Regions from separate parts of the Pseudoalteromonas sp. MM17-2 genome, predicted to be linked through region 4. Evidence: predicted binding sites of a transcription regulator. Region 4 holds the regulator's gene; each other region holds the start of a gene.
The links. Region 4 encodes LexA, which represses DNA repair genes until DNA is damaged. Its sites were predicted from a motif close to TACTGTATNNNNATACAGTA; they were not measured.

Region 1 (3,785 bases), on a different contig from region 4:
AGAGCGCCGTCTAAAATACCGCTACTTGGATCTTCGCCGCTTAGAGATGAGCGACCGCATTAAGTTGCGTGCCAAAGCCACAAGTTTTGTTCGCCGCTTCTTGGATAGCAATGACTTCCTCGATATTGAAACGCCGGTACTGACCAAAGCGACTCCTGAAGGAGCACGTGACTACCTTGTGCCAAGCCGTGTTCACCATGGCAGTTTCTATGCACTGCCGCAGTCGCCGCAGCTGTTTAAACAACTGTTGATGATGTCTGGCTTTGACCGTTACTACCAAATCGTTAAATGTTTCCGTGATGAAGATTTACGTGCCGACCGCCAGCCAGAGTTCACGCAAATCGATATCGAAACCTCATTTATGAGTTCAGACCAAGTTCGCGGTGTCACTGAAAAACTGATCCGTGATATGTGGCAAGAATTGCTGAATGTTGACTTAGGCGAGTTCCCAGTAATGGCCTATAGCGAAGCCATGCGTCGTTTTGGTTCAGACAAGCCTGACCTACGTAACCCGATGGAGCTTATTGACGTTGCTGATTTGGTTAAAGACGTTGAGTTTAAAGTATTCTCTGGCCCTGCCAATGATGAGAAAGGCCGCGTAGCCGTGCTTAGCGTGCCAGGCGGAGCGTCTTTATCACGCAAGCAAATTGACGAGTACACGAAGTTTATCGGCATCTATGGCGCTAAAGGTTTAGCCTGGATGAAGGTCAATGACCGCGACGCAGGTGTGGAAGGCGTGCAATCACCGATTGCTAAGTTTTTGAACGAAGAGGTGATCACCGCCTTACTTGAACGCACCAATGCGCAAACTGGCGATATCATTTTATTTGGTGCCGACTCACGCAATGTGGTCAATGAAGCCATGGGTGCGCTGCGCTTGAAGATTGGTTTAGACCTTGAGCTAACTGATTTAACTAAATGGGCGCCATTGTGGGTCGTAGACTTCCCGATGTTTGAAGAAGATGATGAAGGCGATCTACATGCTGTTCACCACCCATTTACTGCGCCAAAAGATGTCAGCCCAGAGGAGCTGGAAGCGAACCCTGCCGGCACGCTTTCTGATGCCTACGACATGGTTCTTAATGGTTACGAAGTCGGTGGTGGTTCGGTGCGTATCCACAACAATGCGATGCAACAAGCGGCGTTCCGAGTATTGGGGATCAATGAGCAAGAGCAACAAGATAAGTTCGGTTTCCTACTCGATGCGTTGAAGTATGGTACACCGCCGCACGCAGGCTTAGCGTTCGGCCTTGACCGTCTAGTGATGTTGCTTTGTGGTACAGACAATATTCGTGATGTCATTGCCTTCCCGAAAACGACGCAAGCATCTTGTTTGATGACCGATGCCCCGAGTGTGGCAAATCCCGATGCTCTGCAAGAGCTGGGTATCGGAGTGACTGCCTCTGAGAGTGAACAGAGCGAATAAGCGATAACGATAAAAGAAGCGGCTCAGGCCGCTTTTTTTATGCTTCAGCTTTACACTGGTCATACATACAGTTACCATTTCCATAAGCGAGAATAATAATAAGGTCAGTGGGTGAGTATAATTTTGGGAATTGACCCCGGCTCGCGCTTTACCGGCTATGGTGTCGTGCAGCAGCAAGGGCATAAGTTCCATTACTTGGGCAGTGGCTGTATTAAGCTAGGTGATAATGCCTTCCCGTTGCGTCTAAAAATGATTTTCCAAGGCGTCAGCCAACTCATTGAGCAATTTAACCCTACCGCGTTTGCCATAGAGCAAGTGTTTATGGCCCACAATCCTGATTCGGCATTAAAGCTAGGACAAGCTCGGGGCGCAGCCATTGTTGCCGCGACCTTGGCCGACATTGACGTGTCAGAATACTCCGCGCGGCAAGTGAAACAAGCAGTGGTTGGGCGAGGCTCTGCGGAAAAGGCACAGGTACAACACATGGTGAAGCATATCTTGAAACTGCCAGCCACGCCGCAAGCAGATGCCGCCGACGCCTTGGCTATTGCTATGTGTCATGGCCACTCACAACAAAACTTAATAAAACTGTCCGGTCAAGCACGTAAAACCGTGCGCGGACGCTTGAGGTAACAATGATAGGACGAATTAGAGGATTGTTGGTTGAGAAGCAGCCCCCTGAAGTGTTAGTGGAGGCAGCGGGCATTGGCTATGAAATCAACCTCCCCATGAGTTGCTTTTATGCACTTCCCGAGTGTGGCGAACAGGTCACCTTGTATACCCACTTTGTGGTGCGAGAGGATGCGCAGCTGTTATTTGGGTTTAACACCAAAAACGAACGCGCCCTGTTTCGTGAATTGCTAAAAGCCAATGGGGTAGGGCCTAAATTAGGCCTAGGTATTTTATCGGGGATGTCGGCAGAGCAATTTATCCATTGCGTTCATCATGGCGATGCAAGCACCTTAGTAAAGCTTCCCGGCGTTGGCAAAAAAACCGCAGAGCGGTTAGTGTTAGAAATGAAAGACAGGCTTAAAGATTGGGGTCCTGACTTATTTACCCCTCACACTGACGCGGCACCAATAGATGCGCCCAATGGTGATACTTTGGTCGCGAGTAATGCCCAAGACGATGCGGTTGCCGCACTTGAAGCTCTGGGCTATAAAAATGCTCAGGCAGTGAAGTCGGTAAAAGCAGTCGCGAAGCCAGGCATGGCCTCCGAAGAAATGATTAAGCAAGCGCTCAAAGCGATGCTATAACAGAGATACCATCATGATAGAAGCGGATCGGCTGATTGAGCCAGAGGTACAGGGTAATGAGGATGTGGTCGATAGAGCCATTCGGCCTAAATTATTGGCCGACTATCACGGCCAACCTCATGTTAAACAGCAGATGGATATTTTTATCGAGGCCGCACGCTCACGCAGCGAGGCCTTAGATCATCTACTTATATTTGGTCCCCCTGGGTTAGGTAAAACCACGTTAGCCAATATTGTTGCTAATGAACTCGATGTGAGTATTAAAACGACTTCCGGTCCGGTGTTGGAAAAAGCCGGCGATCTCGCCGCCTTACTGACAAACTTAGAAGCTCATGATGTGCTGTTTATCGACGAAATTCATCGCATGAGCCCGCATGTTGAGGAAATACTCTATCCAGCCATGGAAGACTATCAACTCGATATCATGATTGGTGAAGGCCCCGCAGCGCGCTCGATTAAACTTGATTTACCGCCATTTACTTTAATTGGTGCAACGACCCGTGCAGGCTCATTAACCTCTCCGCTGCGCGATCGTTTCGGTATTGTGCAACGTTTGGAGTTTTATTCTGTTGCCGACCTTGCCGCCATTGTCAAACGCTCCGCCGATCATTTAGGTTTAGCAGTTGACGAGCAGGGCGCTTTAGAAGTCGCCAAGCGCTCGCGAGGGACTCCCCGCATTGCTAACCGGTTACTGCGTCGAGTGCGAGATTTTGCTGAAGTTAAAGGTGATGGTCGTGTATACATTGATATTGCCGCACAAGCGCTTGATATGGTCGATGTAGACAAAAGCGGTTTTGATTATATGGACCGTAAATACTTGTTAGCGATTATAGAAAAGTTTATGGGCGGGCCGGTGGGGCTGGATAATCTCGCAGCAGCCATCGGCGAGGAAAAAGAAACCATAGAAGATGTGATTGAACCCTATCTAATACAGCAAGGCTTTATCCAGCGTACGCCGCGAGGACGGATTGTATCAGATCATGCCTATGCGCATTTTGGTCTCAGTAAAACAACAGACTAACCTTGGCACACCCTGCCGAGCGTTTTGGCTCGGCCCAACCTGCCTCATTCTCTTCCCAATACACCCAAGTCTAGGTCGACGC
Region 2 (3,785 bases), on a different contig from region 4:
CAATCACAGCCTAGCACACTGAAAAACCACGTGTCGCGCACTAAAGTGAAAGCCCCTCTGTATTTTACAATGATACTGACTGTACTATCAGCGCAGCGACGGCTGAGTTTAGTTATTTATGAGTGCGCTGCAAGCTTACCCAAGAGCGTAATTACGGTATCATATTAGTAGCGCTGCAAAGGATGTACTTAATATTAGCACATTGTTTGGCAAACCCTTTTAGTTCAAGTAATTACAACAAAGGTTTAATATGAGTAGGCAATATGATGTGCACTATAGCCGTCGACGAACGCTCGCTTTGGTGGTCAAAAATCAGCAAGTGAGTGTGAAAGCACCTTATGGGGCATGTCGTGATTTCATTGCAGACTTCGTTGAGAGCAAACAGGCGTGGATAAACAAACAATTACATAAACAATCTGATATTGAAGCGGCTAGGTATAACCCATGGCTACATCGTCGCATTATGCTTTTCGGTGAATTACGTGCAATAGAGGTAAGCGAGAGCTCACTTGAGCAGACAGATAACCAAACGATAAACATCGTAATCAATAAGCGAGTGAAGCATCGCCAACGCTATTTTAATCAACAGCTATTGGCACTGATGCACGATGAATTATCTGATCACTTATCAGAGCGCATAATGCAGTGGCAAAAGGTGATGAATATCGGCGCTAACGGCATTAGCGTTAAAGTGTACAAGCGTCGTTGGGGCAGTTGCGATTCGCGCGGTGAGTTATGTTTTAATACCTTGTTGGCAGGAGCTCCGCATTGGGTTATTGACTATGTCATTGTTCACGAGCTGGCGCACCGGGTACATATGGATCACAGCCATCAATTTTGGGCACTGGTTAATGGCTACTACGAGCATACCGACCAAGCGCGATTATGGCTTAAAGAGAATGCACATCTGTTGGATTTTGTACGATAGGAAAGTGGTGGAGGGAGCTGGATTCGAACCAGCGAAGGCAATGCCGTCAGATTTACAGTCTGATCCCTTTGGCCGCTCGGGAACCCCTCCGATAGAATGATGTGTGTTGTTAAGTGGTGGAGGGAGCTGGATTCGAACCAGCGAAGGCAATGCCGTCAGATTTACAGTCTGATCCCTTTGGCCGCTCGGGAACCCCTCCTAAACAACGGCGGCGATAATAGCAAACTCAGAGTCCAAGTAAAGAAAAAAACTAAAGAAAGCTGAAAAAAGGCCGATAACTGCTTAGAAGTAATTCAGGTTGAATAAAGTTTATGCAAGTTAAGCCCGTCATTCGTAACGAACTACAAATGGACTCGCAATTATGTCGCAGTGTCCATGAGGCCCGTCGTGGAGACTTTGCTTGGCTGTTAGCATCATTATCAGCAGATGCACTCGATTTTGCCCAGTTTCACCTTCCCAAATCAGAATTAGAATCTCACCAGGTGGATGAGCAGCAGTTGCGATTGCAATTGGGCGCTGCGCCTGCAAAACCAACGGCATTACCGGATTACCATATAGATAGAGCTCAGCATGACAGGGCATTGTTGGCGCAAAGCTCAATGACAACTCTGCGCTTAAAAGAGTGTCTAACCCCGGAGCCTTTGGCAGTGCGAGACGACAAAACCTATGTTCCACTACTTATAATTGATAATTGCGATCCGAGCGTACAGGCAAAACATCATCGCCAATATGAGCCACTGAACGAGCCGCAAATGGATAGTGCAGCCTTTTACGATCAACTTGTGGATATGAATAAGTCCTCGTCTTTAGCACACGCGTAGTGGCCTGCGCATATCAGGGTGTAATAGTGGGTGCGAGCAGGATGCAATAGCAGGTGCGAGCCAAGGGTTCTTGTACTAATTAAGCGAATACCTAAAGCTGCCACTGGGCGGCGGTATCACATCAAGACATACAGCACTTTTTGAATTTATTGCCACTTAAGCATGGGCAGGGATCGTTGCGTTTAAGCTTTACATCAGCGGCTTTAAACAACTGCCCGCTGTCGTACTTCCACTGGTGGTGGCGTTGAATGAACTGTGAGCGTTCATGTATACAGTGAAGGGTATCAGCAATGATGTAAAAAGCCTTAAATTCAACATAGGCCAAAGCATCGCCAGGCACATAATCCATTATTTGTAAGCGCACAAAACGCGCTGCTTGGGCAAATTCAGCCACTTCCTCTCTGGGGTTTTGTTCTAGGGCTTTCTCTGAGCAGGTAAAACATAAGTAATCAATAGCTTGTTCACAAAATGCACTATAACGAGAGCGCATCAGGCTCTGGGCGTCGGGGGCATCAATAGCTCTACTTACAAACCGGCCGCAGCAATTAGCAAAAGGCTGCGGCAATCCACAATGGCACATCGCATTTTCTAACTACAAGGAATCACGCCACTATATTAGCAGACTTGTAACTGCGAGGGCACAGTTGTTTGGTCGCTGGCGTTATGCTCGGTAGTGAAACAGTAAAGCTGTGCTTTAGCTTGGTGGGTATTAAGTTGTAAGGCTTCGAGTCGCTGCTGTTTTAAAATATCCGTCCAGGTGATCACCGCCGCAAAACGGCCATTTTGCAGCGCACAATTAAGCATGTACTCCATATCAACAACATGTTTAGCCCGAATTACCAGCAATTTATTCGTGTCGATAGAGCAAGCGTCCAATAGGTGGCGGCTAGGCACATTGTCAGGGGCGACTAATAGCGTCCAGCCATTATTTTGATTGTAGCGATGAACGATTTTAAGCATCTCAAATGTTGCAGAGATCTCATCCTCAGTTTTTACGATATTGATCACATTAGGGTTATCTTGCTGATAGCTTTTAACATGACGAACACTTGCTGTATGTAACATAATTGCCTCGCTGTGGATTTTGTTAACCATATACAGTGTTTTATACAGTATGTGTATACAGTAGTTTATACAGTTGTTCAGTGCAAGTTTTTTTTGTTTCTTTTTTAAACGTCTTGTTTGTTGCTTTAAACGCTTAGCGATACCGAAGAAGCTAAAGCTGTATTTCAGTGCCAATATTGCTGTGTAAACATGCGGTCATTTGTCCGCATTTATGCTAGTATCCGCCGCTTCTATTTTACGTATCACTGTTTACTCCTATGTTCGAAAGACTGTTCAAAATAAAATCGCATGGAAGCTCCGTTAAGCGCGAGGTTATCGCAGGACTCACGACCTTTATCACCATGGTGTACATCGTGTTTGTCAACCCGGCAATGCTAGCAGAGGCGGGAATGGACCAAGGGGCAGCATTTGTAGCAACCTGTATTGCTGCTGCTATCGGTTGCTTCATTATGGGTTTTTGGGCGAATTATCCGTTGGCATTAGCGCCAGGCATGGGCTTAAATGCATTTTTTACCTACGGCGTAGTATTAGGCATGGGTTACACCTGGCAGGCGGCTTTAGCGGCGGTGTTTATGTCGGGATGTATCTTTTTAGCGTTGAGCCTATTTAAGGTCAGAGAGTGGATAATCAATGCCATTCCACTGGTACTTAAGCGCGCTATCGCCACGGGAATTGGCGCTTTTCTGGCGCTCATTGCACTGAAAAACGCGGGTATTGTTGTTGCCAGTCCAGCCACGCTCGTACAGATGGGTGATATTACCAGCAGTGGGCCTTTGCTCGCTATCCTGAGCTTTTTCGTAATAGCGGCGCTGTTGTATCGTGATATCAAAAGCGGCGTATTGATCAGTATCATGTTGGTAACAGGCATTGCGTTATCTCTGGGGCTGGTTGAATATCAAGGGGTGATCTCAGCGCCACCTTCCATCGCTCCTACCTTTATGCAATTAGATTTTGCCTCGGCGCTAGAGTTG
Region 3 (3,785 bases), on a different contig from region 4:
CTGTCATCGCCAGCTTATGAGTGACTGTGAATTTGTCGAGCTTGCCAGTAGCCTAGAGCAACTTATTTGCGAGCAACTGCAGCTTAACGAGTGCAAGTTGGTTCAGTACAATGATGCTCTGCAACCGCTAATAAATAGCCGTTTACATGCACAAGGCCATTATTTAGGACGTCTCTCGGAGCAAGAGCAGGCATTGATCTTTAATCATACCTGCAAGAGCGCGGCATTGTACTTAATTGGTGAACCGGATGCGCCCTTAGCATTGCTCGCATTTGCCAGCGAAGATGAACTGCATTTTGAGCCCGCGCAGGACAGCTTTTTTATCTTCGAGTTTGTGAAAGCATTACAAGAGCGTCTCGCTACCAGTTCATGAGCGAGTCGCAGGCGCTAACATTTTCGACCATGGCTGATACTTGGGCCGCACCTGTCCAATCGTACAGCGATTATCTTCGTTTTGAAAAACAATATTCGCCACTCACACTAGAGCAATATCAACGGCAACTTCTTGAAGTAGCGAGGTATTATCATGAAGAGCGTGATGGTTGGCTGACCTTAAGCGCTGATGATATTCGCCGGTTCGCCATGTCATTGCGAGCACGAGGCCTAAGCGCTCGTACCGTCAGTTTAAAATTAAGTTGTCTGCGGGCTTTTTTTCGCTATTTGAAGCTTTACCACCAGCACCACGACAACCCGGCGCAGTACGTAAAAGGACCAAAATTCGATAAGCCCCTGCCTCGTAACTTAGATGTAGACCAAATGCATCAATTGTTGGATATTGATGATGATGACCCGCTTGCAGTTCGTGATAAAGCCATGATGGAGCTGATGTATTCCAGTGGTTTGCGGATCAGCGAACTGGTGAGCTTAAATGTAACCGATATAGACGTGCGTGGCGGAGAAGTTAGGGTCCTAGGTAAAGGCCGTAAAGAGCGTATTGTTCCTGTGGGCCGCCAAGCCATTAGCGCATTAAACTCGTGGCTAAAAATACGCCCAGCGCTGATCGGCCAAGACTCTGATGCGCTATTTTTATCACAGCGCAAGTTGCGCATTTCTGCTCGTCACGTGCGTGAGCGCATGCGTGAATGGGGCGTCAAACAAGGGATTAGTGCCCAGGTACACCCACACAAACTACGCCACTCTTTTGCTTCGCATGTGCTTGAGTCCAGTGGTGATTTGCGCGCGGTGCAAGAGTTACTTGGACACAGCAGCTTGTCCGCCACTCAGGTTTATACCCATTTGGACTTTCAACATCTTGCTAAGGTGTATGATAATACCCACCCTAGAGCCAAAAAACAGAAGTAACTATGATTCGATTTAATCGCGCCTTAGAGCAAGCCAAAGTGCTCAGTTTTGATTTGGATGACACACTGTATAACAATCATCCGGTCATTAAGGCTGCACTGCAGGCGCAACATGATTACTTACAAACATTGCCGCAGTGGCGCGAGCAAGAAGCTGATTTTTGGCAATACTGTCGCGAACAGGCGTTAATGCAGCAGCCAGCATTAGCGCATGATGTTACCGCCCTACGTAAGCAAGCACTTACTCATGCCATGATTCACATGGGCGTTGATAGCAGCCATGCTGAGCATGCCTATCGGGCGTTTGCCAAGGCTCGTAGTGACATTGTTGTTGCCGACAGTGTGCTGGCATTATTGGACACTTTGCGCCAACGCTTTCGCCTGATAGCCATCACCAACGGTAATGTCGATGTCACCCGCTTTAACCTTCATGACCAGTTTGATGCCGTGTTTATGGCCGGCCCGGACGGTCGTGCAAAACCTTATAGCGACCTTTACCACAAAGCAGCGCAAGCAATGGCGGTCACACCGCAGCAAATAATCCATATCGGCGATAGCTTAGACACCGATGTACAAGGCGCTAATAATGCTGGTTGTAAGAGTGTATGGCTAAATAACCAAGCGATTAGCTACCAGTACAAGGGGCTAGCGGATATGGAGATTAGCGATATCCATGAGCTCGAGATTCTCACTTAAACAGGTTAGTTTGTCCGAGTGTTTAACAGCTCAGCGTCGTATTCCAGAGCTTGCCACTGGGGCCAGCCTGGCTCGCTATGAGCGAAAAATCGCGGCGGCTCCTTTCCTTGCTCTCGTGGCTTATCAGCAACACCATATTATCGGTTTTAAACTGGGCTTTGCGTTGTCACCACAGTGTTTTTATAGCTGGCTTGGCGGTGTGGTGCCCAGTTATCGCTCTCAAGGGGTAGCCAGTGCGCTGCTGCAATATCAAGAGCGCTGGGCCAAGGCCCGTGGCTATCAAGAAATTCAAGTTAAGAGCATGCTGTGCTTTAGCGCTATGCGTGCCATGTTAGCAAAGCACCAGTACCTACAACTCACTGCCAACAGCCAAATTGATGCCGATACTAAGATTGTATTTAGCAAGCTGCTATAAAGCCATCAAGTGCCAGTTTCGGGCCTGCAAAACCATAGCTCATGACAAAGAGACAGCGCACTGGTTATAAAAACAGTATTCTATTTAGCCAAGCTGGAACTCTTGTTATACTGGTGGCAATTATGACAGGTGGAAAGCGGCGATGGATGTATCTGAATTACTTGATGGCTTAAACGACAAGCAACGCGAGGCGGTAGCAGCGCCGTTGCAAAATATGCTGGTATTAGCAGGAGCTGGCTCGGGCAAAACCCGAGTCTTGGTGCACCGCATCGCTTGGCTTACTCAAGTTGAAGGAGCCTCGCCTTTTAGCATCTTCGCCGTAACCTTTACCAATAAAGCCGCAAAAGAGATGCGTGCTCGTGTCGAGCAGACCATTCAAGGCTCTGTTGGCGGCATGTGGGTAGGCACATTCCACGGCTTGGCACACCGTATTTTGCGCGCCCATCACCGCGAAGCCAAGCTACCTGAGTCTTTTCAAATTCTTGATAGCGATGATCAACAGCGAATGATCCGCCGCTTACTCAAGGCCATGAATATTGATGAGAAGAAGTGGCCAGCCAAACACCTTGCGTGGTATATCAGCGCCAAAAAAGATGAGGGCCTGCGCCCGGGTGACATTCAAGCCTATGATGTCAACGAGCAGCTATTGCTGCGTGTATACTCAGCTTACCAAGAAGCTTGCGATCGCGCTGGACTGGTCGATTTTGCAGAAATACTGTTGCGCTGCTACGAGGTACTGCAGCAAAACCCCACTTTGCTGCGCCATTATCAACAGCGCTTTGCGCATATTCTGGTGGATGAGTTTCAAGATACCAATACCATTCAGTACCGCTGGCTAGCACTGATCGCAGGCGATACCAACAGCATGATGATTGTCGGCGATGATGATCAAAGTATCTATGGCTGGCGTGGTGCCCGTATCGAGAATATCAAACGCTTTTTAGACGACTTCGACGCCGAAACCATTCGTCTTGAACAAAATTACCGCTCGACTGCCACCATCTTGAAAGCGGCGAACTCTCTGATTGAGAATAACGCAGAACGCATGGGTAAAAATCTGTGGACCGACGGCAATCAAGGCGAGCCTATTTCCATTTATGCTGCTTTTAATGAGCTAGATGAAGCGCGCTTTATTGTTGGCAAAATAAAAACCTGGATGGATGCAGGCAATGCGCTAACCGATACCGCAATTCTTTACCGTAACAATGCGCAATCTCGAGTCTTAGAGGAAGCCTTGTTACAAGAGGGGTTAAAGTACCGTATTTATGGCGGCATGCGCTTCTTCGAGCGCCAAGAAATCAAAGATGCATTATGTTATTTGCGCCTGGTGAGTAATCGTCAAGATGATGCCGCCTTTGAGCGTGTGATCAACA
Region 4 (3,785 bases):
CTTCATCCCTGGAGCACGCATATTAACGATGGTCACAATGACATTAATGGCCCCCATGATGGAGCTTATCCCCATAATGTGAATGGCAAATACAAACAGTGCAGTATTGTCGTTGCTGTAGGTGGTCGATAAGGGCGCATAAAAGGTCCACCCAAAGGCCGGACCGCCGCCTTCCATAAACAGCGACAGCAATAAGATGGCAAAAGCGAATGGCAGAATCCAAAAGCTCCAGTTATTCATTCGCGGCAAAGCCATATCTGGCGCGCCAATCATCATGGGGATCATCCAGTTAGCTAAGCCCGTAAAGGCAGGCATCACAGCGCCGAATACCATAATCAAACCATGTACTGTGGTCATTTGGTTGAAAAAATGAGGGTCAACCAGCTGAAGTCCTGGTTGGAATAGCTCGGCTCGGATCACCATTGCCATGGCGCCACCGGTTAAAAACATCAACAACGAAAATAGTAAGTACAAGGTGCCGATGTCTTTGTGGTTAGTAGTAAAAAGCCAGCGTTTAATTCCGGTTGCAGGCCCGTGATGTTCATGTGTTGCAGCTGCTGTACTCATTGTTCCTCCCCATCAATATAGGCCTGAATCACGCTTGGTTGAACGATGTCACCGGTTTCATTACCAAAGGCATTGCGTTGGTAAGTAACCACCGCAGCCAACTCTTTTAGCGTAAGTTGACCGACAAATGCCTGCATCGCAGTCCCTGGCTTACCGTGCACCACAATATCGATATGGTCGTTAATATCGCCGGTAGCTATTGGACTGCCTTTAATGGCGGGGAAGACTCCAGGTAAACCGAGCCCCGTAGGCTGATGACAAGCTGCGCAGCGAGTGATGTACACTTGCTCGCCAGATGCCATTAGCTCATCTTCAGAGAGGATTTGTTCTAGCAGCTCAGCATCGGCCTGCGCCTGAGCTTGCTTCGCTTGTTTCTGCTCTGCCAGCCAAGCGTCAAACTCTTCAGGGGGTTTTGCTTCTACGACTACCGGCATAAAGCCGTGGTCTTTACCGCATAACTCGGCGCACTGGCCGCGATACGTACCTGGTTCGTTTACGCGTGTCCAAGCTTCGTTGATAAACCCAGGGTTAGCGTCTTTCTTTACTGCAAAATCGGGCACCCACCAAGAGTGAATGACGTCATCTGAGGTCATTAAAAAGCGTACTTTTTGATTAGTGGGAATGACCAAGGGTTTATCTACTTCGAGGAGGTAATTGTCGCCCTTATTTTGCGCATTTTTGATTTGCTCTTGAGGCGTTGACAGCAGTGAGTAAAAGCCCACATCGTGACCCATATACTCGTAGTGCCATTTCCATTGTGAACCAGTCACCTTAATGGTGATATCGGCCTTTGTTGTATCCTCCATAGCAATCAGGGTTTTGGTGGCCGGTACAGCCATGGCTATGAGAATAACAAATGGAATCGCTGTCCAAAGTATTTCTACTTTGGTGCTTTCATGAAAGGTAGCGGGGGTGACCCCTTTTGACTTACGGTGTTTGAGCAGCGCCCAAAACATCACCGCGAAAACAACCACACCAATCACACAGCATATAATAAATATGGTCATGTGTAGTTGGTAAACATTTTCGCTAATGTCAGTTACCCCTTGGCGCAAGTTGTACTTGCTATTCGCGGACACCAATTGAGGGAATAACAGACATAGCAACATGAGGGAGCTCAGCTTCTTCATGTGTACCATCTCCTTATTGTTGCGCAATGCAAGGAAGAGGCGGTTACAGCTTAATACCCAATCTTCGTTATTATTATGCTTTTACCAGTCGACAACTTTGACCCTAAATAAACTGTTGAAAAACCGACCAGCAAAGCCTGTAATATAACCAATTAGTCAAAGATTGAGCTAATAGCAAGTTAATACACTATTTTTGTTTACGTTTTATTAATAAATTAACAGGGAGATTCAAGCTGTTAGAAAGCACTGTGGCTAAGGAGGGAACATGGGGAAAGCCCCTAATAACAGACCTATTAGAGGCAAAATAAGTAAATTTAATTACATCCAGTCGGCGTTTCGGATCACACCTACAGCTAAGCCTTCAATATTAAAGGATTCATTCTCTAAATCGACTTCAATGGGTGTGAATTCTTCATTCTCTGCATGCAGCAGAACCTTACGCCCAGCTTTTTCTAAACGCTTCACGGTGACATCTTCATCAACCCGCGCGACCACCACTTGGCCGTTTTCAGCCACCTGAGTGCGATGTACCGCTAATAAGTCGCCATCCATAATGCCGATGTCTTTCATACTCATGCCATTTACGCGCAGCAAATAATCTGCAGCAGGCTTGAACAGCAGTGGGTCTATCTGGCAGTGACTCTCTATATGCTGTTGGGCAAGAATGGGCTCGCCCGCAGCAACGCGGCCAATTAAAGGCAGGCCCAATTGTTCGGGTTCTTCTTCCTCGACCAATTGAATACCTCGACTCGCTCCAGGCTTCATTTTGATTACGCCTTTCTTAGCCAACGCCTTAAGATGTTCTTCTGCGGCGTTAGCACTGCGAAACCCCAGTGTTTGTGCAATTTCTGCACGCGTCGGCGGCATGCCGGTATCTTTAATAAAGACTTTAATCAGCTCAAGAATTTGCGATTGGCGTTTAGTTAATGGGCGCATACAACTGGGTTTCCATACAGTACATTTAACTGTGAGTATATACAGTTAAATGAAAATCGCAAATAAAATCAGGGAATTTGCTGACCGTTGCAACCTTAATTAATGCAACTTCGCTTTTGTTCATATGCAACCTCACCTCATACTCATAAAGTGATAGGTGACGAATGCGCGACAATGCTTTAAAGTAGCGCTGTTTTAGTCATATTATTAAGCAGTTAGATGACTCGCCAAAGTGTATTTTCAGCGTTCCTTTTACTTATTTCGGCACTGACGATAGGTGCGTGCAAAGCCGATACGATCAAGATGTCGCGCAGCGGCCTTTGTCACCCTGAAGACTCGGCTCATTATCAACGCACTCAATCTTTTACCCCCTATGCGAACTTAGAAAGCTGTCTAGCAGACGGTGGACGTTTACCAAAGAACTACACTAAACAAACATCAGAAAATAGTTATCATCGGGATAGCTGGCCACATTGGTTAGACACCGATCACGACTGCCAAGACGCTCGTGCTGAAGTGCTGATTGCCCAATCACACAGTGATGTAAGCTACACCACTCAAGCGCGCTGCACCGTCACCAGCGGCCAGTGGCATGACCCTTATTCGGGGCAGATACTACGCAATGACGATGACTTAGATATAGACCATATTGTGCCGCTTAAATTTGCCTATGAACACGGTGCTGCCACCTGGAGTCGTTCGCAAAAGGCACAATTTGCCAACGATATGGAGAATTTGCTTGCTGTTGATGATGGCCTAAATCGTAGCAAAGGCGCAAAAGGCCCTTGGCAATGGTTGCCGCCGCATCAAGATTACCGCTGTCAGTACATTCAGCGCTTTAATTACATCATGAGCAAATATGACCTTCGCTACTCGCAAAACGAAAAAGACCAAGTTCAAAGTTTGCTGCAAAGCTGCGTAGGTGAAACTTTAAACCTCAGCGCACTACCTACAACCTTGCACCAATAACCAACCGCTTGTAAGTAAATATTCTATATTGATAGAGCATACAAGGAACTCGTTGGCGAGGATATATGCTCAATATCACTATAAACGAAACACACAATACCGCTCTACTCGAACCACAAGGCCAGCTGACAGCAGAAGACTTTGCAGCAGCCGTGCGTATTATCGACCCTTATATTGAACAGC

Region 1: ruvC (crossover junction endodeoxyribonuclease RuvC) is a predicted target of LexA. The motif match lies at 1,480-1,499, and genes of this name have one in related genera.
Region 2: MHM93_RS03060 (SulA-like leucine-rich domain-containing protein) is a predicted target of LexA. The motif match lies at 2,858-2,877, and genes of this name have one in related genera.
Region 3: uvrD (DNA helicase II) is a predicted target of LexA. The motif match lies at 2,471-2,490, and genes of this name have one in related genera.

Annotation. Positions count from the first base shown of each region.
Region 1 covers NZ_JAKRFV010000031.1:6,084-9,868, reverse strand. The annotation lists gene aspS (aspartate--tRNA ligase) at 1-1,426, shown strand, start outside; gene ruvC (crossover junction endodeoxyribonuclease RuvC) at 1,538-2,059, shown strand; gene ruvA (Holliday junction branch migration protein RuvA) at 2,062-2,682, shown strand; gene ruvB (Holliday junction branch migration DNA helicase RuvB) at 2,696-3,703, shown strand.
Region 2 covers NZ_JAKRFV010000002.1:301,239-305,023, forward strand. The annotation lists gene MHM93_RS03035 (YgjP-like metallopeptidase domain-containing protein) at 251-928, shown strand; tRNA gene MHM93_RS03040 (tRNA-Tyr) at 934-1,018, opposite strand; tRNA gene MHM93_RS03045 (tRNA-Tyr) at 1,043-1,127, opposite strand; gene MHM93_RS03050 (VC2046/SO_2500 family protein) at 1,240-1,749, shown strand; gene MHM93_RS03055 (YchJ family metal-binding protein) at 1,871-2,239, opposite strand; gene MHM93_RS03060 (SulA-like leucine-rich domain-containing protein) at 2,365-2,814, opposite strand; gene MHM93_RS03065 (NCS2 family permease) at 3,072-3,785, shown strand, end outside.
Region 3 covers NZ_JAKRFV010000028.1:32,465-36,249, forward strand. The annotation lists gene MHM93_RS17765 (DUF484 family protein) at 1-373, shown strand, start outside; gene xerC (tyrosine recombinase XerC) at 370-1,302, shown strand; gene MHM93_RS17775 (HAD-IA family hydrolase) at 1,305-1,997, shown strand; gene MHM93_RS17780 (GNAT family N-acetyltransferase) at 2,008-2,412, shown strand; gene uvrD (DNA helicase II) at 2,555-3,785, shown strand, end outside.
Region 4 covers NZ_JAKRFV010000012.1:7,361-11,145, reverse strand. The annotation lists gene ctaD (cytochrome c oxidase subunit I) at 1-567, opposite strand, end outside; gene coxB (cytochrome c oxidase subunit II) at 564-1,697, opposite strand; gene lexA (transcriptional repressor LexA) at 2,016-2,633, opposite strand; gene MHM93_RS10985 (HNH endonuclease family protein) at 2,853-3,602, shown strand; gene MHM93_RS10980 (STAS/SEC14 domain-containing protein) at 3,668-3,785, shown strand, end outside.